Regions from separate parts of the Ureibacillus sp. GCM10028918 genome, predicted to be linked through region 2. Evidence: a T-box and tRNA genes for the amino acid it is inferred to sense, from the RefSeq annotation. Region 2 holds a T-box; the other holds one or more tRNA genes.
What was found. The T-box of region 2 lies ahead of cysS (cysteine--tRNA ligase). A T-box ahead of a tRNA ligase gene usually reads a tRNA of that ligase, here a tRNA-Cys.
Positions count from the first base shown of each region.

Region 1: it encodes a tRNA-Cys, which carries the amino acid that the T-box ahead of cysS (cysteine--tRNA ligase) is inferred to sense. The anticodon was not compared.

Region 1 covers NZ_JBHTFK010000013.1:311-15,037, forward strand. Annotated here, with positions in the region: tRNA gene ACFQU5_RS12255 (tRNA-Asn) at 1-74, shown strand, start outside; tRNA gene ACFQU5_RS12260 (tRNA-Ser) at 83-174, shown strand; tRNA gene ACFQU5_RS12265 (tRNA-Glu) at 190-264, shown strand; tRNA gene ACFQU5_RS12270 (tRNA-Val) at 289-364, shown strand; tRNA gene ACFQU5_RS12275 (tRNA-Met) at 407-481, shown strand; tRNA gene ACFQU5_RS12280 (tRNA-Asp) at 485-560, shown strand; tRNA gene ACFQU5_RS12285 (tRNA-Phe) at 585-660, shown strand; tRNA gene ACFQU5_RS12290 (tRNA-Thr) at 672-744, shown strand; tRNA gene ACFQU5_RS12295 (tRNA-Tyr) at 755-838, shown strand; tRNA gene ACFQU5_RS12300 (tRNA-Trp) at 849-922, shown strand; tRNA gene ACFQU5_RS12305 (tRNA-His) at 949-1,024, shown strand; tRNA gene ACFQU5_RS12310 (tRNA-His) at 1,055-1,130, shown strand; tRNA gene ACFQU5_RS12315 (tRNA-Gln) at 1,168-1,242, shown strand; tRNA gene ACFQU5_RS12320 (tRNA-Cys) at 1,326-1,399, shown strand; tRNA gene ACFQU5_RS12325 (tRNA-Leu) at 1,441-1,521, shown strand; gene ACFQU5_RS12330 (autoinducer 2 ABC transporter substrate-binding protein) at 2,130-3,170, shown strand; gene ACFQU5_RS12335 (cache domain-containing sensor histidine kinase) at 3,130-4,989, shown strand; gene ACFQU5_RS12340 (response regulator transcription factor) at 4,970-6,607, shown strand; gene ACFQU5_RS12345 (sugar ABC transporter ATP-binding protein) at 6,924-8,435, shown strand; gene ACFQU5_RS12350 (ABC transporter permease) at 8,466-9,500, shown strand; gene ACFQU5_RS12355 (ABC transporter permease) at 9,504-10,544, shown strand; gene rhaS (rhamnose ABC transporter substrate-binding protein) at 10,618-11,673, shown strand; gene ACFQU5_RS12365 (L-rhamnose mutarotase) at 11,822-12,148, shown strand; gene ACFQU5_RS12370 (L-arabinose isomerase family protein) at 12,202-13,704, shown strand; gene ACFQU5_RS12375 (bifunctional aldolase/short-chain dehydrogenase) at 14,041-14,727, shown strand, end outside.
Region 2 covers NZ_JBHTFK010000037.1:9,401-24,127, forward strand. Annotated here, with positions in the region: gene ispF (2-C-methyl-D-erythritol 2,4-cyclodiphosphate synthase) at 1-134, shown strand, start outside; gene gltX (glutamate--tRNA ligase) at 741-2,201, shown strand; T-box leader at 2,280-2,507, shown strand; gene cysS (cysteine--tRNA ligase) at 2,613-4,016, shown strand; gene ACFQU5_RS17315 (Mini-ribonuclease 3) at 4,018-4,434, shown strand; gene rlmB (23S rRNA (guanosine(2251)-2'-O)-methyltransferase RlmB) at 4,434-5,186, shown strand; gene ACFQU5_RS17325 (NYN domain-containing protein) at 5,195-5,707, shown strand; gene sigH (RNA polymerase sporulation sigma factor SigH) at 5,782-6,429, shown strand; gene rpmG (50S ribosomal protein L33) at 6,516-6,662, shown strand; gene secE (preprotein translocase subunit SecE) at 6,858-7,043, shown strand; gene nusG (transcription termination/antitermination protein NusG) at 7,248-7,784, shown strand; gene rplK (50S ribosomal protein L11) at 7,989-8,414, shown strand; gene rplA (50S ribosomal protein L1) at 8,554-9,252, shown strand; ribosomal protein L10 leader region at 9,321-9,465, shown strand; gene rplJ (50S ribosomal protein L10) at 9,499-9,999, shown strand; gene rplL (50S ribosomal protein L7/L12) at 10,078-10,437, shown strand; gene ACFQU5_RS17370 (class I SAM-dependent methyltransferase) at 10,609-11,211, shown strand; gene rpoB (DNA-directed RNA polymerase subunit beta) at 11,498-14,727, shown strand, end outside.

The DNA of each region.
Region 1 (14,727 bases), on a different contig from region 2:
CCGAAGTAGCTCAGTGGTAGAGCAATCGGCTGTTAACCGATCGGTCGTAGGTTCGAGTCCTACCTTCGGAGCCATGCTTCTTGGAGAGTTGTCCGAGTGGCCGAAGGAGCACGATTGGAAATCGTGTAGGCGGTTAACACTGTCTCAAGGGTTCAAATCCCTTACTCTCCGCCAGATACATAATTAATTGGCCCGTTGGTCAAGTGGTTAAGACACCGCCCTTTCACGGCGGTAACACGGGTTCGAATCCCGTACGGGTCACCATTTGAATTTATAAGATATCCAGTCGGAGGATTAGCTCAGCTGGGAGAGCACCTGCCTTACAAGCAGGGGGTCGGCGGTTCGAGCCCGTCATCCTCCACCATATCAATTTTATGGTACAATAGAGGAAATACAATATTATTATCGCGGGGTGGAGCAGTGGTAGCTCGTCGGGCTCATAACCCGAAGGTCGCAGGTTCAAATCCTGTCCCCGCAACCAAATGGTCCCGTGGTGTAGCGGTTAACATGCCTGCCTGTCACGCAGGAGATCGCCGGTTCGATCCCGGTCGGGACCGCCATTTTTATGAATAGATAATGTATATGGGTCAGTAGCTCAGTTGGTAGAGCATTAGATTGAAGCTCTAAGTGTCGGCGGTTCGATTCCGTCCTGACCCACCATATAGATAAATGCCGGTGTAGCTCAGTTGGTAGAGCAACTGACTTGTAATCAGTAGGTCGAGGGTTCGACTCCTTTCGCCGGCATCATTTATCTGGAGGGGTAGCGAAGTGGCTAAACGCGGCGGACTGTAAATCCGCTCCTTCGGGTTCGGCGGTTCGAATCCGTCCCCCTCCACCATTCCTTTTATAGGGGCATAGTTTAAAGGTAGAACTACGGTCTCCAAAACCGTCAGTGTGGGTTCGATTCCTACTGCCCCTGCCAATTTTTAAATAAATATTAACATTATGGCGGTTGTGGCGAAGTGGTTAACGCACCTGATTGTGGTTCAGGCATTCGTGGGTTCGATTCCCATCAGTCGCCCCATTTTTTCTTGAAATTATATATAATATTATGGCGGTTGTGGCGAAGTGGTTAACGCACCTGATTGTGGTTCAGGCATTCGTGGGTTCGATTCCCATCAGTCGCCCCATTTTTAATATAATAAATCACAATAGTCTTAATAATATTGGGGTATAGCCAAGCGGTAAGGCAACGGATTTTGATTCCGTCATGCCCTGGTTCGAATCCAGGTACCCCAGCCATTTTAAGTAGTGTTCAGCGGTAGAATTCCATCTACAGATGGGGATTGCAGTTTAGAACACAATCTTTCGCTCTAAAAGATAATGGCGGCATAGCCAAGTGGTAAGGCACAGGTCTGCAACACCTTTATCACCGGTTCAAATCCGGTTGCCGCCTCCAATTTTTTGATCGGGATAACCGATTTTTTTTATATTTAATATGCCGAAGTGGTGGAATGGCAGACACGCCGCACTCAAAATGCGGTGCCGCGAGGCGTGTGGGTTCGAGTCCCACCTTCGGTATCATTAAAAAAGGCTTCTCACTTTGTGAGAAGCTTTTTTTATGTTTTTTTTAGATAACAAAATTAAAATACTCTACTATGTACATTGTCGCTGCTTAGTCTGAATTCACTATAATTAAAACGCAATTATCCCCTTTTACGGATAGTGTATTCATTTACCGTTAGCTGGAAAAATATAGGGAAATCAAGGGATGTCATAGTAATATGAGAAAAGCAAACTTCTAGCAAATTAGCGATGACTTTTTGCATCTTAAAAACGGGTTCTACTGGCGTATCTATTCGACTCCGACCCGGTATTAAATTTTAAGAAATTCTATTATCATCAATAACAGTAGAATTGAATAATATCAACTATTGAACATCTAATTAAAGTAATATAATTAGACGTTTTTTTTTATTTGTTTTCAATTTACCGAAACTGTAATCAGGAATGGCACTCCTTTTATTTGAAAGCTATAATAGGTCACGATCAGGATTGAGCATCAGAAAGATGATAAAATAGTAACGCTTTTTTTGGAATAATCTGATAAACTAGAGAATAAATATTAGCGTTTTCGAAGTTTTACATTCTTTATACCTACTAAGAACTGAAAGGAGAGTGAATAGAATATGAGATTGTGTTTCACTCTTTTTTGTTTAGTATTACTTGTAAGCGGTTGCAATATAGATGGTACAGAAAAAGGAAAATTTGAAGTTGTTTATACGATTGACGATAACCAGTTGGAAGAGACGGAGAAAAGCAAAACTCAACAAATGACGGTAGCTATTGTACCTAAACAGATTAATATACCCTATTTTAATGCAGTTGAGGAAGGAGCTCTCGAAGCAGGGAAGGATCTAGACGTTAATGTCATATATACTGGACCAACTTTTACTGATGCATCTCAACAAATAATAATTATAGAAGAGTTGATAGCACAAGATGTTGACGTAATTGCTGTCTCAGCTAATGACCCTAAAAAGCTTGCTCCAATATTATTGGAAGCAAAAGAGAAAGGTATTAAGGTGATTACATGGGATGCTGATACGCTCCCAGAAGCAAGAGATTTTTTTATAAATATGGTTGATCCTGAGACGCTTGGAAGACATTTAATGGATATTCTTGCTTGGAACACAAATGAAGAAGGAGAATTTGCTGTTTTAACTGGACCTCTATCGGCAGCAAATCTAAATGAATGGCTCCATTGGATTAAAGTTCAGCAACAAGAATATTATCCTAATATAAAACTGGTTGATATAGTCACACATGATGATGATCCACATCGAGCGTATATGTTAGCAAAAGAATTATTAATATCACATCCAAACTTGAACGGGATTATTGGGAGTTCATCCGAAGGTCCTCCTGCTGCTGCACAAGCGGTTAAGGAAGCAGAGAAGGAGGGACAAGTGGCAGTTGTTGGATTATCGCCTCCCAATCAGATGAATGAATACTTGAAAGATGGCTCTGCCCAAATCGTGACATTATGGAGTCCGAAAAAATTGGGTTACTTAACGGTTGCCCTTGCCAAAAATGCCCTTAACAATATTGCCCCTTATGATCACCAAGAGGTTGCTAAAGTAGGGAAAATTCGAGTGAATGGTGACATGGTAATTATGGGAGAACCGATTGATTTTACGAAAGATAATGTGGATCAATATGATTTTTAAAAAGCTAAATTTTAAAAACTACCGTCTTAGATCTAAATTGATTGTATCCTATGTTTTACTAACAGTAATTCCAATGTCTTTGTTAGGGTATATTGCCTATAGCCAATATACGAAATCAATTGAGGAACAAGTGGGAGAGTATATTCCCAAACTATTGGAACAAGCGAACGAAAACATAGCCAATCAAGTTAATGAAATAAATCATCTACCAGATTTACTTTACAATTCAAGTCAAGTAATTGGTGTTTTAAGAAAAGATGCCCACCAAAATCGTTCGTCACTATTACAAGACGAGTTTGCGATCAATAGTTATTTGTCCAGGACATATATTAATGGGGGGAATCTCGATATTTTAGGGGTATTTGTTCTGTCGAAGAACCGTATTTATGAAAGTGTGAAAATACCCTATAAAAATTTTGACCTTACCAATTATTCTATACCTTATGGTCAAAATATTGAGTTGCAAGGGACAGAGGGAATGTACATTCTTCCTAAACAAACAACTCTTCAGTTTGAAGGAAATCCACCTTTTATCCTGCTTATGAGACAATTGACCGACCTTGAAAACCGTACGAATTTAGGAACAATTCTGATTGCTGTTGAAGTAACATTTTTGGAAGATGTTATTACAAAACTTACTGATAAAGGCGAAGCCAATTTATGGTTGATGGATTATAAGGGACATATTATTTATCATACAGATCCGAACTTGATTGGAACAATTGATAACGAGGTTAATAACTACCCAATATTAAAAGGTAGTTTTCGAACGACAAGTGAAGAAAAGAATAAATTAATAAGCATACATCATATAGAAGAAACTGGATGGACTTTAGTACATAGTATCGAAGCGAAAAATTTAACGGAACGAACAGATCTAGTTCGAACCGCAACAATTATTGTCTTTTTGGGTTTTGTAGTTTTCAGCACCATCATATCCATTTTCTTAGCTTGGAATGTATCCAGTCCTCTAAATCGTTTAATTAAGTTAATGAAGCATGTTGAAAAAGGAAATTTTAATGTAGATTTACCAATAGAAACGAAAGATGAAGTAGGTATGCTTGCGAATAGCTTTAATTCAATGGTAATTGAAATTAAAGACTTGATACGCGATAAATACCAGATTGAATTGAAGCAAAAAGAAGCCGAATTATACGCTCTTCAATCACAAATAAACCCTCATTTCATGTACAACACACTTGAGACAATTGCCATGGCTGTTGAAGATGATGAGAAGGAAACAGTTGTACAAATGGTTACTTTATTAGGCAGGATGCTCAGATTTTCTATTAGTAATAGGGAGTCGCTTGTTTCAATTTCGGAAGAACTTATGCATACGGAGGATTACTTAACTATCCAAAAGATTCGCTTCGAGGATAAATTTGACTTTGTCGTTCATGAAGAGATCGATACAAAAAAATATTATACTCCAAAGTTTATTCTACAACCCATTGTTGAAAATGCAATTAAGTATGCTTTTGTATATGGACGTATCACGACTGTCGAAATTACCATAAAGATGGTTGAAAATCCAGAAACAAGGGCGGAAGAGATAGTGTTTCTCTTAAAGGATAACGGTCCTGGCATAAAAAAAGAAGTTCTAGATAAAATTCAGTTATTGCTCCAATCAGATCCGATGGCCAAGCGTGATTCGCGTTTTGGTTTAAGTAATGTACATGCACGTATCACAATGAATTTTGGAAATGGATTCGGTCTCCGAGTTTCAAGTATTACTGACCAAGGGACTGAAGTAGAAATTAGGATTCCTATTCTTAAAGCTGGAAATGAGGGAGATAACAATGAGCTTAAAACAAATTAAGACAATCATTGTTGATGATGAGAATCGAATTCGTCGGGGAATTGAGAAGTTGGTTCTCTCATGTGGTGAAGAGTGGAATGTTGTAGCTACATTTGGTGATGGTCAAGAATTATTGGATTCTTATCAGGCAGAGCCAATTGAGTTTGATATTCTAATAACTGATGTAAGAATGCCTATAATGGACGGCCTTACGCTTATCAAGGAAATGAAAAAGCTTACTTCTTTTAGTCCGATGGTTATTAGTGGCTTCGATGATTTTTCTTATCTTCAAACAGCACTACGTGAAGGGGCGCTTGATTATTTGATCAAACCCATCGATCGAGAAGAATTTAGAATTCAATTAGAGACTTTAAAAGAAAAGATAATGATTAAATGGCAGAATCAAGAAGAGCTTGAAATCATGGAGAAACAATCTTCGGAACTAGCGTATATGAAGCAAGTCAAAATACTTAATGAGATTACAAATGGATATGAAATTGATGTTTCGATAATGGATTGGACAAATGACTTCCCAGCAGGAATATATACATTAATGTATATTACAATTGACCAAGTATTAAGTCACTCTCGGTCAATGGAAAAGAATGAGTGGAAAACATGGATACTTGCTCATGAAAATATTTTTAATGAAATGCTCAGTGAGTATAAACATAAATATTGGAAATGGAAAGGGGAAGGAGCTGCATTTTGGATTCTAATCTGTAGTTCTAACGATAATAGTAATAATTTCAAGAATGAAGTGTATGAATTTGCTATTTCACTTAAGAATAATGTAGAAAAGTATACACTTTTTTCTAATACTATAGCGATTAGTCATGTTTTTACTGATTTATCTCTTTTATCAACCGTTACCAAAGACGTCTTAGCTCTTATGCAATACCGTCTTATTTACGGGGAAAATCAGATATTGCAGCAAGACATGGAACAACAATTAATACTTGAAAAAAGTGAAACAAAACATGCAAACGAATTACAACAAGCAATTCATAGGATCATTCAGTCATTAGAGCGTATGAACGAGGGAGAGTTAATAAAAAACGTGACAATGTTTGCAAAAGAACTTCAAACCCTTCGTGTACCTAGTGAAATTAAACTTTTTGTGCAGTCACTAAGCATTCAAATGATTAATTATCTTATTAAGCATACACCACGATTGAGTAATGATCTTTTGGATATTCAAGATACTTCTAGACTATTAAAAAATATAGGGAACTTTGCGGAATTGAATGAAGAGATTAAAGAATGGGTTATGGCTGTTTTCAATAAACTTGTAATTGTTAACGAGGAGAAAGTTCTTAATCAAGTTGAAGTAGCTCGATCATGGATTGTTGAAAATATGAAAGAAAGTATTACAATTGAAAAAATTGCGAGACAAGTCTATATGAATCCGACGTATTTTTGTGAATACTTCAAAAATCAAACTGGTGAGACAGTCCACGAGTTTGTTACAAGTACTCGAATAAGCAAGGCAAGAGAGCTATTACTTACAACAAACTTAAAAGTCTATGAAATTTCTGAACTAGTCGGCTATGCTGATACAAAGTACTTTAGTAAACTCTTTAAAAAGTATTACGGAGAACTTCCATCAAAATACAAAGAAAAAGTTAAAGCCAAATAACGCAGAAGATTAAACCTCCATCTAGATGGAGGTTTTTTTAAATTACGAAAACTGTAACGAACCCCCTATTGATAAATTCAAATCTTAAAACAAGTAGAGACTCTTTTAAGAAGTAATAAAGTTCTCTGCCTAATGGTGAAAAAGTTGTTGAAAAGGTCAGATTCTTCTTTAACAATATTTTGCATAACAGAAAAATCACCCCCCATAACCGAAAGTTCTCTCCTTTTTGATAAAAGGGAAAAAACGTAAACTTAGTGTAAGCGTTACCAACACCGAACGGAAATTTGTTGAAAGATTATAAGTTAGGAGTGAGGATATGTCAGAGTATGTTCTTGAGTTAAAGGGGATTACGAAAAGGTTCCCAGGCGTTACAGCTCTAGACAATGTACATTTTAAACTAAGACCTGGTGAGATTCATGCATTAATGGGGGAAAATGGAGCAGGAAAATCGACATTTATAAAAGTTATTACAGGCGTCCACTCTCCAAATGAGGGAGAAATGATTTTAAATGGTCAAAAAGTAGAATTTACAAACCCAAAAGAAGCACAAGCAATGGGAATAGCGGCCATTTATCAGCATGTGACAAATTATCCCGATTTAACTGTTACAGAGAACATATTTATGGGTCATGAAAAGGTCCAAAAAATAACAGGGCGTCTACTTTGGAAACAAATGCATGAAGAAGCGAAGGAAATCCTTCAATCACTTGGATCTTCACTGGATCCGAAAACTGAAATGGGATCCCTAAGTGTAGCGCAACAACAAATTGTAGAAATAGCAAAGGCAATCTCTACAAACGCCAAAATCATCATTATGGATGAACCAACAGCAGCACTAACTGCCAGAGAGAGTGAAGAGCTATATAAAATAGCTGAAAGTTTAAGAGACCAAGGAGCATCTATTATTTTTATTTCACACCGTTTTGAGGATATGTATCGATTGGCAAGTCAGGTGACGGTGTTAAGAGATGCAAAGTACATTGGGTCTTGGGGCGTCAACGAAATATCAAATGATGACCTGATCGTTGCAATGGTAGGAAGAGAAATTACGCAAGTCTTTCCTGAAAAGAAGGGCAAAATCGGTGAAAAGATATTACAAGTTGAAGGTTTGGGGAAAATCGGGTTTTTCGCTGATATTTCCTTTACTCTTCATAGAGGAGAAATATTAGGCCTAACTGGTCTTGTCGGTGCAGGTAGAACAGAAGTTTGTCAGTCGCTTTTTGGAATCATGCCTTACGACAAAGGGAAAATCAAAGTGAATGGTCAAGAGGTTAGTATTCGAGACCCTAAGGAAGCAATGAAACTTGGAATTGGATATTTGCCTGAAGACAGACAGCTGCAAGGTCTTGTCCTGCAATGGGGGATAGGGAGAAATATCACTTTACCAACATTGACAAGTATCGGTAAAAAGGGTTGGCTAGATGACAGGAAAGAAGCAGATCTAGCAAAGAAATTAGCTGAAAAGGTCCATGTGAAAGCAAATAGTATCTTTGACTTAGTTAGTTCTTTGTCTGGAGGTAATCAACAAAAAGTTGCTGTTGCAAAATTACTAACAGCTGACCTTGATATTATTATCCTTGATGAACCAACAAAAGGCGTAGATGTTGGCGCTAAATCAGCTATTTATGAAATTATTAACGATTTAGCATCTCAAGGATATGGAATTATTATGATTTCATCAGAAATGCCAGAGATTATAGGTATGAGTGATCGGATTGCGGTTATGCGTTCGGGTAGAATAACAAAGTTCCTTGATAGAGAAGGCGTAACACAAGAGGCGATACTCGAAGCATCAATGTCCGACCTTTCAAAGAAAGATGCAGGGTGAGAGCCGGGAAAGGAAATGAGGTGAACTAATATGGCTGAAAGTGCATTAGGAAATTCAACCAGTGTACAAGTGGAAAAAAAATCTTCGAAACTTGCAACAGTTTCAAAGTTTCGTGAATTAGGATTGTTAGCTTTTATTATTCTTTTATGTGTTGTAGTGCAAGCTCGAAACTCAAGCTTCTTAACAATGGAAAATATTAATGACATGGTAACTAATACAGCAATTTTAAGTATTCTTGCACTCGGGATGATGCTTGTATTAATAACTCGAGGGATTGATTTATCAATAGGGGCTACGTTAGCCCTTTCTGGTATGATTGCAGCTCAAACGGTTAGTGCGAATCAAGGGCTGCATCCCATTCTTGCTATATTGCTAGGTACCATCATTGGTATTGTTTGCGGGATTATTATTGGTTTCCTTGTTTCTAGGCTTGGAATTCTCCCGATTATTGCAACACTTGCTATGATGAATATTTTTAGAGGCTTAACGTTTACTGTAAGTGATGGACAGTGGATTAGTTCCTATCAAATGCCTGAAAGTTTTGTTTCAATTGCAACAAGCAAGATCCTTGGGATAAATACGCTCATAGTTATAGCGGTAGTCATCTATCTAATAGCATTCTATTTCATTAATCACACTAGAACAGGCAGACAAATTTATGCAGTTGGCAGTAATCCTGATTCTGCTAAGGTAAGTGGAATCAGTCAAACGAAAATCTTGATGCTAGTTTATACGATCATGGGTGGATTAGCTGGGCTATCAGGTGTTTTATGGGTTTCAAAATTCGCTTCTGCCCAAGGAGATACAGCTTCTGGCTACGAGTTAACGGTCATTGCAGCATGTATTCTTGGGGGCGTGAGTATTGCAGGGGGGGCAGGGAAACTCTCTGGTGTCATTCTTGGCTCTTTGCTTCTGGGGCTATTGAACAATGCATTACCGCTATTAAACGTATCACCGTTTTGGCAAATGGCAATACAGGGTTCAATTATTTTAATTGCCGTCATTATTAACACACTTGTTAAGCGAGGTGTGGTTCGAAATAACCTGCTGAGGAGGAAAATTTAAACGATGGAACAGAGAGTGGTTAATCAAAATGAATATGTTCAAAGAACACTGACCAATAAACAAGAATTCTCTCTGAAGAAATTTTTCCTTCAGTGGGAATGGCTGTTAATCTTAGTATTTTTACTAGTGTTGATCATTAATACGAATCTATCTCCCTACTTTTTAAATGGTGCTGGATTACGAGATGCAACAATGATTTTTTTAGATAAAGCGTTCATCGTATTTCCAATGGTCATGATTATGATCCTCCGGGATATTGATATTTCTGTAGGTTCAACAGTTGCACTATCATCAGTTGTCATGGCAACGCTATATAACAACCTTGGTGTGCCAATGGAAGCAGCGATAATAATTTGTCTCTTAGTGGGCGCATTGTGTGGATTGATTAACGGTTTATTGATCATCAAGTTTAAGGAGTTATCCGCTGTAATCGTGACACTTGGAACAATGATTCTATATCGCGGTCTTGCCTATGTTATTTTGGAGGATCAAGCATCCGGTAATTTTCCAGAGTGGTTTAGTTTCTTCGGTTGGGGACATGTAGCTGGTATTCCGTTTATCTTAATTATCTTCGCTCTATTTGCAGTAGGGTTTACTTTACTACTTCATAAAACGACTTTTGGAAGGCAAATTTTTGCCATGGGGAACAATCCAACAGCCAGCCGCTTTTCAGGAGTTCAAGTTGATAAAATAAAAATCATTGTCTTCGTTCTCGCAGGTTTAATGGCAGCAATTACAGCAATCTTCCTAGCTTCTAGAATGGGAAGCACTAGACCCAACATTGCAACCAGCTATGAGTTAGATGTAATAGCGATGGTAGCACTAGGTGGAATTAGTACAGCTGGAGGAAAGGGCAGAATGCTGGGAGCAATTATAGCTATTTTCATCATCGGCTATCTTCAGTACGGCTTAGGTTTAATAAACATTGCATCACAAACAATGCTTGTCATCGTTGGGATTCTGTTAATTGTTTCAGTCGCAATTCCAAGATTGAATTTAAAGGGATTATTTAGTAGGTTCACAAAAAAGAGGAGTACGAACTAATTACTAACAGGTGAATACACACTATTCAACCTACAATGTATATAAATTTATTCATGAAAAGGGGAGAAAGAGAATGAAAAAGTTTTTATCTAAATGGGCTGTAGTAGGACTAACGTTGACAATGCTAGCTGCATGTGGGGATCAAGAAACAAATCAAAGTGCAGAGGCAGAGGGTGGCGAAGCAGGTACTGATGGCGGAACTCCAAAATATGCGATGGTTTTTAAGAACACTGGTAACCCATATGGTGAAAAAATGATGGATGGTTTTCAAGAAGCAATTGAAGAAGTTGGAGGAGAAGTCATTCTTCGATCTCCTGACCAACCAACTGCGGAAGGACAAATTCAAATTATCGAACAGCTTATTACACAACAGGTTGACGCTATTGCAATTGCTGGAAATGATCAAGATGCATTAGAGCCAGTTCTGAAAAAAGCAATGGATCAAGGTATCAAAGTTCTTTCTGTTGATTCTGCCGTAAACACTAACAGCCGTATTGTGCACATCAACCAAGCGGATCCTGAGCGTATCGGACGCAGTCAAATTGAAGCTGTTTCGGAGATGATTAATGGAGAAGGTCAAATTGCCATCCTAAGTGCAACGTCTCAAGCTACGAACCAAAACCTTTGGATTGAATGGATGAAAAAAGAACTTGAAGAGCCAGGCTATGAAAATATTGAACTTGTAAAAGTAGCATATGGTGATGATTTAAGAGATAAGAGTGTATCAGAGACAGAAGCGTTATTAAAATCTTATCCTGATTTAAAGGCGATTATTGCACCTACAACAGTAGGGATTGCAGCGGCAGGTAAAGTAATTACTGATAAAGGGCTAAATGGTCAAGTTATTGTTACGGGTCTTGGACTTCCAAGCGAAATGGCTAGCTATATTGAAAGTGGTGTATCTCCGGCAATGTTCTTATGGAACCCAATTGATGTTGGATACGGTGCAGGTATGGCTTCATACGCACTTGTCCAAGAGGAAATCACGGGTAAAGTTGGCGAATCCTTTGAAGCAGGTAGACTTGGTGAGAAAGAAGTAGTTGAAGATGGCGATGGAACACAAATTATGTTAGGCGACCCATTCCGCTTTGATGCTGAAAATATTGATGAATGGAAAGAAGTTTACTAAATAAATAGAAGCATAGCAAGGGTCTGCCCTATCAAAAAAATGTTGAATGGTGAGAGGATAATCACATCATTAACATTGAAATCAAGGTAGGGACAGATCCTTTTGCAAACTAATTTCGGTGACCCTAATAATTGGAGGTTTATTTATTATGAACAATAGCAATAAATTCGCCTGGACGTGGACGATAAAAAAAGAATGTCTGGATGAGTATGTCAAGATGCACGAAGAACCATGGCAAGATATGTTAGCGGAACATTCAAAAGCTGGAATAAGAAATTACTCAATCTTTCAAAATGGAACTCAATTCTTTTATTGCTTTGAATGTGATGATGTTGATCAAGCTTTTTCCTATATCGCAAAAAGTGATGCTTGTAATAAGTGGAATGCTCTTACTTCGAATATGGTAGAAGGGTCATTTGACTTTAATGAAGTAGAGCCGATTAAACCGTTACGAGAAGTGTTTTATTTAAAATAACCAACATTTGAATTAGGAATTATTTTCATATTTATATAAGTGAGGTGGAAAGAATGAATAAACTATTACCACTTAAAGATACTGTAAAACCTAGAATAGGCTTGTACACAATTGGGTTACAAGCCTATTGGAATCAGTTCCCTGGACTAAGAGAAAGACTTATAGAATATGGGGAATTTATTGAAAAGAAAATGTCTGCATGGGGTGAAATCTATAATTATGGATTAGTAGACACCGTAGGAGAAGGTCGTAATGTGGGGGAATGGCTAAATAGTAATAATGTAGATTTAGTCTTCTGTCATGCAGCCACGTATAGTACTAGCTCAACAGTTCTGCCAATCCATCAGATTTGTAAAGCACCTGTGATTTTCTTGAATTTGCAGCCGTCAGCACGGATCAATTATGATCAAACCACAACTGGAGAATGGCTAGCACATTGTGGAGCATGTCCAATTCCAGAATTTTCGAATGCGTTCAATCGAGCTGAAATTCCATTTCATGTGGTGAATGGCTTATTAGGGTTAAATTACACACCTGCTATTTCTTTAACGAATGAAATAACTCATGAAAGGAAAGAAGCGATTCGTGCTTGGAAGGAGATAAGCGAATGGATTCGAGCGGCAGCTGTTTCCCGTACGCTACAATCTAGCCGTTTTGGATTTCTTGGGAATACTTATAGTGGCATGCTCGATATGTATAGTGATTTTACTATGCTTCAAGCACAAACGGGTATTCATATTGAAGTTTTAGAAATGTGCGAATTGAATCAGTTAGTAAGTGAAGTTTCAGAGTCAGAAATTAGTGAGAAAATGGATGAAATATTTGAGATGTTTGAAATTAGTGGCGATTCACCTTCAGATCCGATTGCTAAAAAACCATCCCAGGATCAAATGGAGTGGTCTTGTAAAGTAGCCGCAGCGCAGGAGAAATTAGTCCGAGAGTGTAATTTAGATGCCCTTTCCTATTATTATCACGGGTCACCTGGTGGGGAATATGAAAAACTTCAAAGTGGTTTTATCGTGGGACATTCACTTTTGACAGCACGAGGTATACCATGCGCTGGAGAAGGTGATTTGAAAACGGCCTTAGCTATGAAAATTTGTGACATTTTGGGAGTAGGGGGAAGCTTTTCAGAAATTGTAGTCGTAGATTATGAGGATGAAACGATTCTTTTAGGTCATGATGGTCCGTTTCATATTGCAATCTCTGAAGGAAAACCAATTCTTAGAGGAATGGGATTATATCATGGCAAACAGGGGACGGGTGTTTCGGTAGAGGCTAAGGTGAAATCGGGCCCACTCACTACTTTAAACGTTACACAAACGGGGAATGGAAAACTAAAGCTCATCATTAGTGAAGCTGAGTCTACAAACGGCCCTACGATGAAAATCGGGAATACACAAACACCAGTGAAGTTCAAAAAGCACCCGGATGAATATATGACACAATGGTTTGCGGAAGCTCCTACTCATCATTGTGCAATATCTATTGGTCATAATGCCTCACTGTTTGAAAAAGTAGGGAAATTATTGAACATACCTACAGTTACTTTATAAGATTTATAGCAAAAATTAATAATTTATTACTAAAACAACGCTAATGTCTCACAAGTGATTTCTGAATCTTCAGTTTTAGTTATCTTCTTTTTTAGTTGCGAAAAAGTCAGAGTTAAAATTTGTGTTGAATTATTTTAATGCGACACAAGTGAAATAATCGAATTTCATACTAGTAACAATGGCACTTTGATTTCGAAACGGAAAGATATTATATGACATAAAACAAACAGAAATAAAACAAAAAAATATAAAACAAAACATTTTACTGTATATACAAAAATAAACAAAGATGATATTCTGAAAACAGAAGTAAATAAAAGTAAAATGGAGGTAAATATGGTAATGAATCTATGGGATATCGAAAAAGCAAATACATTAACTGCAGGTCTTGGTGAACTTGTTTATCGTTCTAATTTAATAGGGGCGAATCGTGCTGTTTGTAACTGGGGTGGCGGAAATACATCGATGAAAACAGTTGAAAAAGACTTTCGTGGCCGTGATATAGAAGTGATGTGGGTAAAAGGAAGCGGCTCGGATCTTGCGACAATGACGTCGGGAAATTTCACCGGTTTAAATCTTGAAGATATCCTTCCTCTTATCGAACGTGATGAAATGCCAGATGAAGAGATGGTAGAATACTTATCTCATTGCATGATTAATAGCAAACATCCACGTGCTTCCATCGAAACATTGCTTCATGCATTCTTGCCATTTAAACATGTTGATCATACTCACCCAGACGCAATTATCAGTATTTGTTGTGCAGACAACGGAAAGGAAATAGCAAGAGAAATTTTCGGGGATCGTTTTGTATGGGTACCTTACGTTCGCCCAGGGTTTACTCTATCCAAGATGATAGCTGAAGGTGTACGGAACAACCCTCAAGCTGATCTAGTTTTAATGGAAAAGCATGGCTTGGTTGTCTGGGGAGAAACAGCAAAAGAAAGTTACGATAAAACGATCTCTGTTATTAATGAAGCTGAAGAATATATCAATGCTCGTATTGATGAAAATGCGACTTTC
Region 2 (14,727 bases):
ATCGAATTGCCGAGCTCTTAAAAGCTGATCCATCTCAAGTAAATGTGAAAGCAACGACAACTGAGAAATTAGGCTTCACGGGCCGTGAAGAAGGAATTGCAGCAATGGCAACGATTTTATTAATTAAGAAATAAGAGCTCGAATCATAGAGTTTCTTTCACGGCTGGGCGAGCCCGCTCCACTTTTTTTGATGTCTAGTTGCGAACGCTAGCTCTTCGACAACTTCGGTGCTGTCTTCAAGGACAAAGAGCGTCCTTGTAGCCACCGCCTCCAGTTGTTGTCAGAGCTGGGCAAGCGTTCTCCACTTTTCTTAATGTCTAGTTGCGCGGGCTAGCCGCTCGGAAACTTCGGTGCTGACTGAAAGGACAAAGAGCGTCCTTACAGTCAGCCCCTCCGCCGCACACGGATGTGCAAGTGCCGACAATGCCACACGATGTGGCGTTTTTGTCGGCCAGTTCCTTTCACGGCTGGGCGAGCCCGCTCCACTTTTCTTCATGTCTAGTTGCGAACGCTAGCTCTTCGACAACTTCGGAGCTGTCTGCAAGGACAAAGAGCGTCCTTGTAGCCACCCCCTCCAGTTGTTGTCAGAGCTGGGCAAGCGTTCTCCACATTTCTGTCTTACTTTTCATTCTTATTCTTGAGTGGTAAAATGTACAAGGTTAACATGAGAAGAGATGTAGTTTTGCGATTTCTCAATATATATAACAAACTTTTTGAACTAATAGTAGGAGGCAATTATTATGACGAAGGAAGTTCGCGTTCGTTATGCGCCAAGTCCAACTGGATTTTTACACATTGGTGGCGCGCGTACGGCGTTATTTAACTATTTATATGCAAAACATCACAACGGTAAATTTATCGTTCGTATTGAGGATACAGATATTGAACGTAACATAGAGGGTGGAGAAGCCTCTCAGCTTGATAACTTACGTTGGTTAGGAATTACGCCTGATGAGTCGATTGATATCGGTGGACCGTATGCACCATATCGCCAGATGGAACGTTTAGATGTTTATACTAAGCATGCAGAAGAATTATTGGAGCGTGGAATTGCTTATAAATGTTTCTGTACATCAGAAGAGTTGGAAGCTTCACGTGAAGCACAAAGAGCAAGAGGAGTTGCAGCGCCTACTTATGACGGGAAGTGCCGTCACCTAACAAAAGAAGAAGTTGCTGCAAAGGAAGCGGAAGGTATTCCACACACAATCCGTATGGGCGTACCTGAAAACACAACTTACCGTTTCACAGACTTAGTACGCGGTGAAGTTACGTTTGAATCAAAAGATATTGGTGACTGGGTACTAGTAAAAGCGAACGGAATTCCAACATATAACTATGCCGTTGTTTTAGATGATCACTTTATGGACATTACTCATGTATTCCGTGGGGAAGAGCATTTATCTAATACACCAAAACAAATGATGATTTTTGATGCATTTGATTGGGAATATCCACAATACGGCCATATGACATTAATTGTGAACGAAGACCATAAAAAATTATCAAAACGTGATGAGTCGATTATTCAATTTGTTACACAATATAAAGAGCTTGGTTATTTACCAGAAGCAATGTTTAACTTCTTTGCCCTTTTAGGATGGTCTCCAGAAGGAGAAGAAGAGATCTTCACTAAAGAACAATTCATTGAAATTTTTGATGCAAAACGACTTTCCAAGTCACCATCGATGTTCGATAAAAATAAACTAACATGGATGAACAACCAATATATTAAAAAGCTGCCTTTAGAAAAAGTGGTTGAATTATCGTTGCCACATTTACAAAAAGCAGGCTTGCTTCCACAAGAATTAAACGAAGAGCAAACACAGTGGGCGACAGCTTTAATTAGCTTATATCATAATCAAATGAGCTTTGGTGCAGAAATTGTTGAGCTATCAAGCCTATTCTTTACAGAAGAAATTGAATATGATGAAGCTGCGGAAGAAGTATTGGCTGGTGAACAGATTCCGGAAGTGATGACTTCATTTAAAGCACAGCTTGAAGCACAAGAAAACTTTGATGCACCGTCCATTAAAGCCGCTATTAAAGCAGTTCAAAAAGAGACAGGGCACAAAGGGAAAAACCTATTCATGCCAATTCGTGTTGTAACAACTGGTCAAACGCATGGACCGGAATTAGCGGATGCCATCGCTTTAATCGGGAAAGAAAAGGCGATTGCCCGTATAGAAAAATACGTAAAGTAACCATTTCAATTAATTGACTTTTACTGAACCTATTGTAAAATGAAATTACTTTAAGTCGTAATCGTATGAATTAAAAACTGTAAAGCGTTGATAAGGAGAAGTACATAAAATATGCTTCAAAAGAGAGGGTCATCATCGGCTGAAAGCGACCTGGGCCACTATTTTATGGAAATGCACCTTTGAGCACTTAGCTGAAATTAGTAGGCAAGTCGAGTCGTCCGGCGTTAACGGACTTTCGAGTGGAAAGCATTTCAGGTTTTTAAAATGCTTTCAATCAGAGTGGAACCACGCACTAGCGTCTCTGTCTTTTCATGTGAAAAGATAGAGGCGTTTTTTATTTTAATTGGCTTTCTAAAACGAAAAATGCCTGAAGTGATTAGTAATAAAGAAAAAATTAAAGGAGAGAGTCAAATGACGATCCAAATATTTAATTCCTTAACAAGACAAAAAGAACCGTTTGTTCCAATTGAAGAAGGCAAAGTAAAAATGTATGTATGCGGCCCGACGGTTTATAACTTTATTCATATTGGGAATGCACGTCCGGTTATTGTATATGATACGGTTCGTCGCTACTTCCAATATAAAGGCTTTGATGTAAAATACGTTTCGAACTTTACAGATGTGGACGACAAAATCATTAAAGCGGCAAATGAATTAGGTGAAGATGTTTTCGAATTAACAAATCGATTTATTGACGCTTATTTTGAGGATATTACGGCTCTTGGCTGCAAAAAGGCCGACGTACATCCTCGCGTAACAAACCATATGCAAGATATTATTGACTTTATCGGTGTATTAATCGAAAAAGGATATGCATACGAATCACAGGGAGACGTGTATTACCGCACGCGTAAATTTGATGGATATGGGAAATTATCGCATCAACCGATTGATGACCTAAAAGTGGGTGCCCGTATTGAAGCAGGTGAGAAAAAAGAGGATCCCCTAGATTTCGCACTTTGGAAAGCGGCAAAACCTGGCGAAATTAAGTGGGAAAGTGCTTGGGGTGAAGGCCGACCAGGATGGCATATAGAATGTTCGGTAATGGCACGCGAACATTTAGGTGACACAATTGATATCCACGCAGGTGGCCAGGATTTAACATTCCCTCACCACGAAAATGAAATTGCTCAATCTGAAGCCTATACTGGAAAAGAATTTGCGCGTTACTGGATGCACAACGGGTATATTAATATCGACAATGAGAAGATGTCAAAATCTCTTGGTAATTTTGTGTTGGTGAATGACATCCGTCAGCAAATCGACCCGCAAGTCTTACGATTCTTTATGCTATCTGTACATTATCGTCATCCCATTAATTTTGCGCAGGATTTAGTTGAGTCTGCCCAAGCTGGATTAGAAAGACTTCGTACTGCTTATTCTAATATTGAGTACCGATTAACAGCTTCAACGAATCTCACTAATAACGGTGAGGAATATTTAACAAAAATCACTGAAGTGAAAAAGCAATTTGAAATTGCAATGGATGATGATTTCAATACTGCAAATGCTATATCTGCATTATTTGAATTAGCGCGTATTGCTAATACCTACTTAAACGAAGCAAATACAGAAGAACTTGTATTGAAACAGTTTATCGAAACATTTGACGCACTTGGCGACGTCCTAGGTATTAAATTCGTTGTGGAAAATGAGTTGTTGGATGAGGAAATTGAAGCTTTAATCGAAGAGCGCAACATGGCACGTAAAAATCGCGATTTTGCTCGTTCGGATGAAATTCGTGACCAGCTTTTAAATATGAATATTGTTTTGGAAGATACACGTCAAGGTACACGTTGGAAACGGGGTTTGTAGTATGACACAACTTCGTATAGAAGATGTAAAACAACTAAATGCACTAGCATTAGCTTATATGGGGGATGCTGTTCTCGAACAAAAGGTTCGGGAGCATCTTCTCTTGAATGGACGAGCAAAGCCTAATCGACTGCATAATGAGGCCACAAGTTATGTTTCAGCTAAAGCTCAATCTATGATTATACATCGCTTAATGGACGAAAATTACCTAACAGAAGAAGAGGTCGCCGTCTTTAAAAGAGGACGCAACGCAAAATCGGGTTCAGTTCCGAAAAATACAGATGTGCAAACTTATCGGAATAGTTCTGGATTTGAAGCGGTTTTAGGAAGTCTATATTTAACAAAGCAATATGAACGAGTCTATGAAATGATCGAGTATGCAATAAAAATTGTTGAGCAATCAAAGGGGGCTTCGTAATGACTGAACACAATAATGAAATGATTGCTGGAAAAAACCCGGTACTTGAAGCACTGCGTTCTGGAAGAGAGATCAATAAGCTTTGGATAGCTGAAGGTGTAAAGAAGACAGGTATTAACGAGGTATTGGATTTAGCGCGTGAGCGTGGAGTACTTGTGCAATTTGTCCCTAAGAAAAAGGTGGATCAATTATCGAGTGAAAACCACCAAGGTATTGTTGCTTCTGTAGCAGCTTATAAATATTCAGAGTTAGAAGATTTGTTTAAAGCGGCGAAAGCAAAAAATGAAGATCCTTTTTTCCTTATTCTTGATGAGCTTGAAGATCCCCATAACCTTGGTTCTATCATTCGAACAGCAGATGCTATCGGTGTTCATGGAGTTATTATTCCAAAGAGACGTGCGGTGGGGTTAACTGCGGTTGTTGCGAAGGCTTCTACGGGGGCAATCGAGCATGTTCCTGTTGTTCGAGTGACAAACCTGGCGCAAACGGTTGATGAATTAAAGGAGAATGGTGTTTGGATAGCGGGGACTGATGCGAAAGGATCTGCTGATTATCGCAAGATGGATGCAACCTTGCCACTAGCGATTATAATCGGCAGCGAAGGTCGTGGGATGAGCAGATTACTAAAAGATAAATGTGATTTTTTATATCACTTGCCAATGGTCGGTCATGTGAATTCCTTAAATGCTTCAGTAGCTGCTGCTCTTTTAATGTATGAAGTTTACCGCAAGCGCCAAGAGAAGAATGGATAAGTTGTATCATGCAAACGATTTTAATTGTCGACGGATACAATATGATAGGCGCATGGAAGGAATTAAGACCTCTTCGTGATACGAATTTTGAGGAAGCACGCAATCGCTTGCTTGAACTTATGGCCGAATACAAAGCGACCATGGGTGTGCGGGTGATTGTCGTGTTCGATGCCCACTTAGTTCCTGGAGTACAGCAAACTTATGTGCAAAATGCGGTTGAAATCATTTATACTAGAAAAAATGAAACAGCAGATGAACGGATTGAAAAATTAACAAATGAATTAAAGGGGCGCAAAATACAAATCTATGTAGCTACTTCCGATATGACAGAGCAAAATGTTATTTTCGGAAATGGCGCCCTTCGCAAGTCGGCAAGAGAACTAGAAATAGAGATGGAAATTATAAAGTCCAGTATCACGCAGAAAGTAAAAGTAACCCATGAAGAAAAACCGAAATCTAGGATTCAATTATCGAAAGAAGTAGAGCTAGCTTTTGAGAAATGGAGAAGAGGTTTAAAATAACTAGGTTGACCTATATTTTCCAGTTCCGTTATACTATTCCTAACACACTATACGAACGTTCTGGGGTGATGCCGATGCTAAAAGAGAGTCAAACACAAGTCTTGCAACGATTTGAAGACCTTTCAGATGAACAACTTATTGAAGAAGTACATCACGGGAATACAGAGGCGTTAGATTACTTAATTACAAAATATCGACTGTTTGTAAAAGCGAAGGCGCGCTCCTATTTTTTGATTGGAGCAGACAAGGAGGATATCATTCAAGAAGGAATGATAGGTTTATATAAATCAATAAGAGATTTTAAGGGAGACAAGCTTTCTTCTTTTAGGGCATTTGCGGAGCTCTGTATCACACGTCAAATTATTACTGCCATTAAAACAGCGACGCGTCAAAAACATATCCCGCTAAATTCCTATGTCTCTCTCGATAAACCAATCTATGATGAAGAATCAGATAGAACATTAATGGATATCATCACTAGTTCAGAGTCAGAAGATCCGGTGTATTTAATGATTAATCGTGAAGAATATTCTCATCTTGAAGAAAAAATAGGGGAAATCTTAAGTGAGCTTGAACAACAAGTTTTAGCTTTATACTTAGATGGACAATCCTATAATGAAATATCGGAAGAATTGAATCGCCATGTTAAGTCGATAGATAATGCTCTGCAACGTGTAAAACGTAAGTTGGAGCGTCACCTCGAAATAGGGGAAATGAGTTGAGCAAAACTTTGCCCTTATTGACAGCAAAAGGTTTAGGTGTTAGTCTTTAAAAGACAAAATGCAAAAAAATAGGTGAATTTTCAAAAATGCCAAAAAAAATCGTTTTATGTTGTGAAAAATGTGGCTCCAGAAATTATTCGGTTCCTGAAAGAGCCAATGCAAATGAGCGTCTCGAATTGAAAAAGTTTTGTTCACATTGCAATGAACATACGGTGCATAAACAAACTCGATAATTATACTTCCAATGAATACGAATCGTTCTATCACTCTCTACGTATTCAAACAGCTGATTGAAGTTAAAAAGCGGATGTTGCGAAGTTGATCGAATGGTATTCATAAATTTTCGGCGAACAAACGCGCCTACGCATTTGATTTAGTAAATTAGATTGAAACATAGAATAGATGATTTGTTCGGAGGTTAAGCTAGAATGGGCAAGATTAAACAGTTTCTATCAGACGTAATGTCTGAAATGAGAAAGACAAGCTGGCCAAAAAGTAAAGAGCTTACAAAATATACAGTTGTCGTAGTTTCAACGGTTATTGTTATGGCTATCTTTTTTGTGTTAGCTGACTTAGGTATTTCAGAACTATTCCGCTGGTATATCGATCTATAAAATGAATTGTTAATATTTCGAAAATGGCCCGTCTTTAAGTATTAACGGGTTTTTTTCATTTGTTTTTGGTTTATGTTAAATAAAAAATACGATTTACCGCCAAAAAAAGCGATGGATGATAGTTTTTTACGTGACTTGGATAAAAAGCTACACGAGGCGTATGTGATGAGTGAAGGAGGGACGGACATTTAGTCCGGCAACGATATGGAAAAAAGATGGTATGTAGTTCATACTTATTCAGGCTATGAAAATCGTGTGAAAGCAAATCTTGAAAAACGTGTTGAAACAATGGGAATGCAGGATAATATTTTCCGCGTTATTGTTCCAGAACACGAAGAAACAGATTTAAAAGATGGGAAAAAGAAGACAGTAATGCGCAAAGTATTCCCTGGTTACGTATTGGTAGAGATGATTTTAACTGACGAATCGTGGTATGTGGTACGTAATACACCGGGTGTTACAGGATTTATTGGATCTTCAGGCGGAGGTGCAAAACCTACACCTCTATTACCTGAAGAGGTAGATCGTCTGCTTCGTCAAATGGGTATCTCGAAAAAGACGGTTGGCGAATTGGATATCACTGTCGGGGAAGTAGTCGAAGTATTAGAAGGGCCGTTTGCTCATTTCCAAGGTAAAGTAGAAGAAATTGATGTAGACAAAGGGAAAGTTAAAGTTAGTGTCGACATGTTTGGTCGTGAAACGAAGATGGAACTTGACTTTGAACAAATTCAAAAGATGTAATAGTGCAACACTCTGATATCTTTGAATAAGATTTTACTTGCTAATATAATTTAAAAGTGATATCATTTCATAGGTCAGACTGTCCAAGTACAGTTTGTCAATGAAAATTAATCTTTTAATGTTATCGGCAAATAGCTGACAGACAGATATTGAGTGGGAGGGGCAACCCAGTTACCACATCACGGACTTAAGGAGGTGTGTCTCGTGGCTAAAAAAGTTATTAAAATTGTAAAACTTCAAATCCCTGCTGGTAAAGCTAATCCAGCTCCACCGGTTGGTCCTGCATTAGGTCAAGCAGGTGTTAATATCATGGGATTCTGTAAGGAGTTCAACGCTCGTACTGCTGATCAAGCTGGTTTAATTATTCCAGTTGAAATCACAGTTTTCGAAGACCGTTCTTTCACTTTCATTACAAAAACTCCACCTGCAGCAGTGTTACTTAAAGTAGCAGCAGGTATCCAATCTGGATCAGGTGAACCAAACCGTAAAAAAGTTGCAACGGTTAAACGTGATAAAGTGCGCGAAATCGCTGAACAAAAAATGCCAGACCTAAATGCTGCTTCAGTTGAATCAGCTATGGCGATGGTTGAAGGTACAGCGCGCAGCATGGGTATTGTTATCGAAGACTAATTCGTAACAAGTGCCTAGTTTACTTGATGATTAGAAGGCTTTTGTTTTTTGGAGGTTGCGGTAAGTTCTTTGGGAACAAGCGCAACCTCTATTCGTGGGAGGAATATCCGCTATAACCACAATCAAGGAGGAAATTATAATGGCAAAAAAAGGTAAAAGACTGCAAGAGGCAGCTAAATTAGTTGACCGTTCAACTTTATATACTGCTGAAGAAGCAATTGCTTTAGCAAAACAAACAAGCACAGTAAAGTTCGATGCAACAGTTGAAGTTGCTTTCAAACTTGGAATCGATACTCGTAAAAACGACCAACAAATCCGTGGTGCAGTAGTGCTACCAAACGGTACTGGTAAAACTCAACGTGTATTAGTATTCGCTAAAGGTGAAAAACTTAAAGAAGCTGAAGCTGCTGGTGCTGACTATGTAGGTGATGCAGAATTCATCAACAAAATCCAACAAGGTTGGTTCGAGTTTGATGTAATCGTTGCAACTCCTGATATGATGGGTGAAGTTGGTAAACTTGGTCGTGTATTAGGACCTAAAGGTTTAATGCCAAACCCTAAAACTGGTACAGTTACTTTTGATGTAACTAAAGCAATCAACGAAATCAAAGCTGGTAAAGTAGAATACCGTGCTGACAAAGCTGGTATCATCCACGCTCCTATCGGTAAAGTTTCATTTGAAACTGAAAAATTAGTTGAAAACTTCTTAGCTGTATTTGACGTAGTTCAAAAAGCAAAACCTGCAGCAGCTAAAGGTACTTACATGAAATCTGTAAATGTTACATCAACAATGGGACCATCAGTGAAAATTGATTCTTCTAGCGTAGCTGTAAAATAATAATATAAAGTAATTTATTTATAAATAATGTTGACAACGCTTGTCTTTCTTGATAAGATGAATGACGTTGTGAATATCCATTTGTACCGTAGACAGTAGGGGTGCTTAGCACTTAAATCTCCCTACCGAGGACACAGAAATCGGATTCTTTTAAGATGATGAATTTTCCGCCTCTAGTCTACTAATATGGCTAGAGGCTTTTCTTATGTCGGTATAAATGACCCATTCTAATAGGAGGTGTCAATCATGAGCAATGTAATCGAAACAAAAAAAGCAGTTGTACAAGAAATCGCTGATAAGTTCCAAGCTGCAGCTTCAGTAGTTGTAGTGGATTACCGTGGTTTAACTGTTGGTCAAGTTACAGAACTTCGTAAACAACTTCGTGAAGCGGGTGTTGAGTTCAAAGTATACAAAAATACTTTAACTCGTCGTGCATCTGAAATCGCTGGTGTTGAAGCAATTAACGAATTCTTAACTGGTCCAAACGCTGTTGCGTTCTCTAACGAAGACGTAGTAGCTCCAGCGAAAATCATCAATGAGTTCGCTAAAAAGAACGAAGCTCTTGAAATCAAAGCTGGTATCATCGAAGGTAACGTTTCTTCGGCTGATGATGTGAAAGCTCTTGCAGAACTTCCATCACGCGAAGGTTTACTTTCAATGCTTTTATCTGTACTTCAAGCTCCAGTGCGCAACTTCGCACTTGCAACAAAAGCTGTTGCAGAACAAAAAGAAGAGCAAGGTGCTTAATAGTAGCCTAAACTTCAAAACAACAATCTTAAGGCAAATAGCCTAAAAAATAAAAACATCCAATAGGAGGAAAATAAAATGAACAAAGATCAAATCTTAGAAGCTATCAAAGCTATGACAGTTCTTGAGTTAAACGACTTAGTAAAAGCAATCGAAGAAGAATTCGGTGTAACAGCTGCTGCTCCTGTAGCAGTAGTAGGTGGCGGTGCAGCTGCTGTTGAAGAAAAAACTGAATTTGACGTAGTATTAACATCTGCTGGAGATCAAAAAATTAAAGTAATCAAAGTGGTTCGTGAAATCACTGGTCTTGGCTTAAAAGAAGCTAAAGAAGTAGTAGATAACGCTCCAAAAGCATTAAAAGAAGGCGTATCTAAAGAAGAAGCAGAAGAAATGAAAGCTAAACTTGAAGAAGTTGGCGCTTCAATCGAAGTTAAATAATTTCTCACTTACCTTATTTTCAATAAATAAAGAAAGCTCGTCTTTTTGACGGGCTTTCTTCATTTTCTTAGGCGGATAAGATGGTTTGATAAGATGGATATCCGCTAGGTGCGATGTTGATTTGTCGCAATGTGGCGACAAGCCTTGTTTTTTTAAAGGAGGGCACGTTAGATGTCTGAACACTATTATTCAAATAAGCCTCAAACTGAAAGTAAACCACGCCATTGGAAATTTACGTTACTCGGAAATTCGTTTTTATTTGAAACGGATACAGGAGTATTTAGTAAAAGCGAAGTAGATTTTGGATCCCGTGTTTTAATTGAAACTTTTCAAATTCCTGAAATAGAAGGTGCAATTTTAGATGTTGGTTGCGGATATGGCCCGATTGGACTATCGATTGCTAAACAAAATCCGAATCGCACCGTTTATATGATGGATATTAATGAGAGAGCTGTTGCGTTATCGAAGAAAAATGCGCAAGTAAACGGAGTTCAAAATGTACGGATTTTTGAAAGTGATGGTCTTGCTTCTGTAGAAGAAGGGTTACAAGTAGCGGCAATTTTAACTAACCCACCGATTCGCGCAGGTAAGGAAACTGTTTTTAAATTTTATGACGGTGCTTATGACAAGTTATCGGTTGGTGGAGAATTGTGGATTGTAATTCAGAAGAAACAAGGTGCACCATCTACAATAAATCATTTAGAAGAAAAATTTGCACAGGTTGAAGTAGTCGAGAAGAAAAAAGGTTATTGGATTATACGAGCAAAAAAATAGCTTATATTCTTATTTTCGCTAAATAAAGTTAATGGAAATAAAAGTTCCAAGAGTATAAAATATTGACTTGACAAAATGGCTATGATAACATAATAAAATGCAAAATTATTATTTTGTGGGAGTATGCCCTTTTGTATGCAATTTGTTTTATATGGGTATACTTACCACGAATAAGTTTAGTTTAACCGAAAATGATTCTTGAGAAAAGACTCGTTTTCTTTTTGTCTTTCGAAATCATACACCATTTAGATGGTTTTGCAAAGACCTATTATCGCTTTAATGAGGGGTGAATGAGTTGACAGGTCAACTAGTTCAGTACGGACAACACCGCCAGCGTAGAAGCTTTGCGCGTATTAAAGAGGTGCTGGAGCTTCCAAATCTAATTGAGATTCAGACAGCATCTTACGAGTGGTTCCTTGAAGAAGGGTTGCGTGAAATGTTCCGCGACATTTCGCCAATCGAAGATTTTACAGGCAATCTTTCACTTGAATTCATCGATTATAGTTTAGGTGAACCTAAATATGATGTGGATGAGTGTAAAGAACGCGACGTAACTTATGCTGCACCATTGCGCGTAAAAGTACGTCTCCACAACAAAGAAACAGATGAAGTGAAAGAGCAAGATGTTTTCATGGGGGATTTCCCATTAATGACAGAAACAGGTACCTTTGTAATTAACGGTGCCGAACGTGTAATTGTTTCACAATTAGTTCGTTCTCCGAGCGTTTACTTCCATGATAAAACTGATAAGAACGGTAAAAAAGGCTTTGGTGCTACTGTAATTCCAAACCGTGGTGCCTGGTTAGAGTTCGAAACAGATGCGAAAGACGTAGTTTACGTACGTATTGATCGTACACGTAAGTTACCAGCAACAGTATTATTGCGTGCGTTAGGGTTCGGTTCAGATCAAGAAATCATTGATATTCTTGGTGACAACGAGTTCCTAAGAAATACGCTTGAAAAAGATAACACTGACGGCACTGAAAAAGCGCTTTTAGAAATTTATGAGCGTCTTCGTCCTGGTGAACCACCAACAGTTGAAAGTGCGAAAAGCTTATTATATTCTCGTTTCTTCGATGCTAAACGTTATGATTTAGCAAATGTTGGACGCTATAAGATGAACAAAAAGCTTCACATCAAAAATCGTTTATTCAACCAAACGATTGCAGAAACTCTTGTGGATCCGGAAACAGGAGAGATTTTAGTTGAAGCGGGTACAACGCTAGACCGTCGTAATTTGGATCGTATTATTCCTTATCTAGAAAACGGAATCGGATTCCGTACATTGTCACAAGTTGGTGGTGTATTAGAAGAGGACGTAACTATCCAATCAATTAAAATTTTCGCACCAAATGATGAAGCGCAAAAAGAAATCAACATTATCTCAAACGCTTATATTGACGAAGAAGTGAAGAATATTACACCTGCTGATGTAATTGCTTCCATGTCTTATTTCTTCAACTTATTATATAACGTAGGTAATACTGATGATATCGACCATTTAGGTAACCGCCGCTTACGTTCTGTAGGTGAGTTGTTACAAAACCAATTCCGTATTGGATTATCTCGTATGGAACGTGTTGTACGTGAGCGTATGTCTATTAACGACACAGCATCTATCGTACCTCAGCAATTAATCAATATTCGTCCTGTTATTGCTTCAATCAAAGAGTTCTTCGGTAGCTCTCAATTATCGCAATTCATGGACCAAACAAACCCATTAGCGGAGTTAACGCACAAACGTCGTCTTTCTGCATTAGGGCCTGGTGGTTTAACACGTGAACGTGCTGGTATGGAAGTACGTGACGTTCACTACTCTCACTATGGTCGTATGTGTCCGATTGAGACACCAGAGGGTCCGAACATTGGGTTAATTAACTCGCTATCTTCATTTGCAAAAGTGAATAAGTTCGGTTTCATTGAAACTCCATACCGTCGTGTGGATCCTGAAACAGGTAAAGTAACCGAGCATATCGATTACTTGACTGCCGATGAAGAAGATAACTATATCGTTGGGCAAGCAAACTCACCATTAAATCCTGATGGTTCATTTGTAAATGAAGAAGTTTTAGGACGTTTCCGTGGGGATAACACTGTTTTCAATAGAGACCGTGTTGACTACATGGACGTATCACCTAAGCAAGTAGTTTCTGCTGCGACAGCTTGTATTCCATTCTTAGAAAACGATGACTCCAACCGTGCATTAATGGGTGCGAACATGCAACGTCAAGCAGTTCCTTTATTAAATCCGGAAGCTCCATTCGTTGGTACTGGTATGGAACACGTAGACGCTCGTGACTCAGGGGCTGCTGTAGTCAACAAATTCCACGGAATTGTTGAACATGTAGAAGCTCGCTCAATTCACGTTCGTCGCATCGAAGAAATTGATGGTAAAGAAGTTAAAGGTGAATTAACGAAATACAAACTTCAAAAATTCACTCGTTCTAACCACGGTACTTCAATTAACCAACGCCCGATTGTTAAAGTCGGCGATCGCGTTAAACCAAAAGACATTTTAGCTGATGGTCCTTCTATGGAACTTGGTGAACTTGCTCTTGGTCGTAACGTATTAGTTGCCTTCATGACTTGGGAAGGTTTTAACTATGAAGATGCTGTAATCATGAACGAACGTCTTGTTAAAGATGATGTTTATACTTCGGTTCATATTGAAGAATATGAGTCAGAGTCTCGTGATACAAAACTAGGGCCAGAAGAAATCACTCGCGATATTCCAAACGTAGGTGAAGACGCTCTTCGTAACCTAGACGATCGTGGAATTATCCGTATTGGTGCGGAAGTTCGCGATGGCGACATTTTAGTAGGTAAAGTGACACCTAAGGGAGTAACTGAGTTAACGGCAGAAGAACGTTTACTACATGCTATCTTTGGTGAGAAAGCTCGTGAAGTTCGTGATACATCTCTACGCGTACCTCATGGAGCAGGCGGTATTGTACTGGATGTCAAAGTCTTCAATCGTGAAGATGGCGATGAATTACCACCAGGTGTTAACCAATTAGTGCGTGCTTATATTGTTCAAAAACGTAAAATCCGCGTTGGGGACAAAATGGCCGGACGTCACGGTAACAAAGGGGTAATCTCTCGTATCTTACCTGAAGAAGATATGCCGTTTATGCCAGATGGAACACCTGTTGATATCATGTTAAACCCACTTGGGGTACCTTCTCGTATGAACATCGGACAAGTATTGGAGCTACACTTAGGTATGGCTGCTCGTTACTTAGGTCTTCATATGGCTTCACCGGTATTTGATGGAGCTAATGAACAAGATGTTTGGGAAACGATGGAAGAAGCAGGTATGAACCGTGATGGTAAAACAATTCTTTATGATGGTCGCTCAGGTGAACCATTAGACAACCGTGTATCTGTTGGGATCATGTATATGATTAAATTAGCCCACATGGTTGACGATAAACTTCACGCTCGTTCAACTGGTCCTTACTCACTTGTTACACAACAACCACTTGGTGGTAAAGCGCAGTTTGGTGGACAACGTTT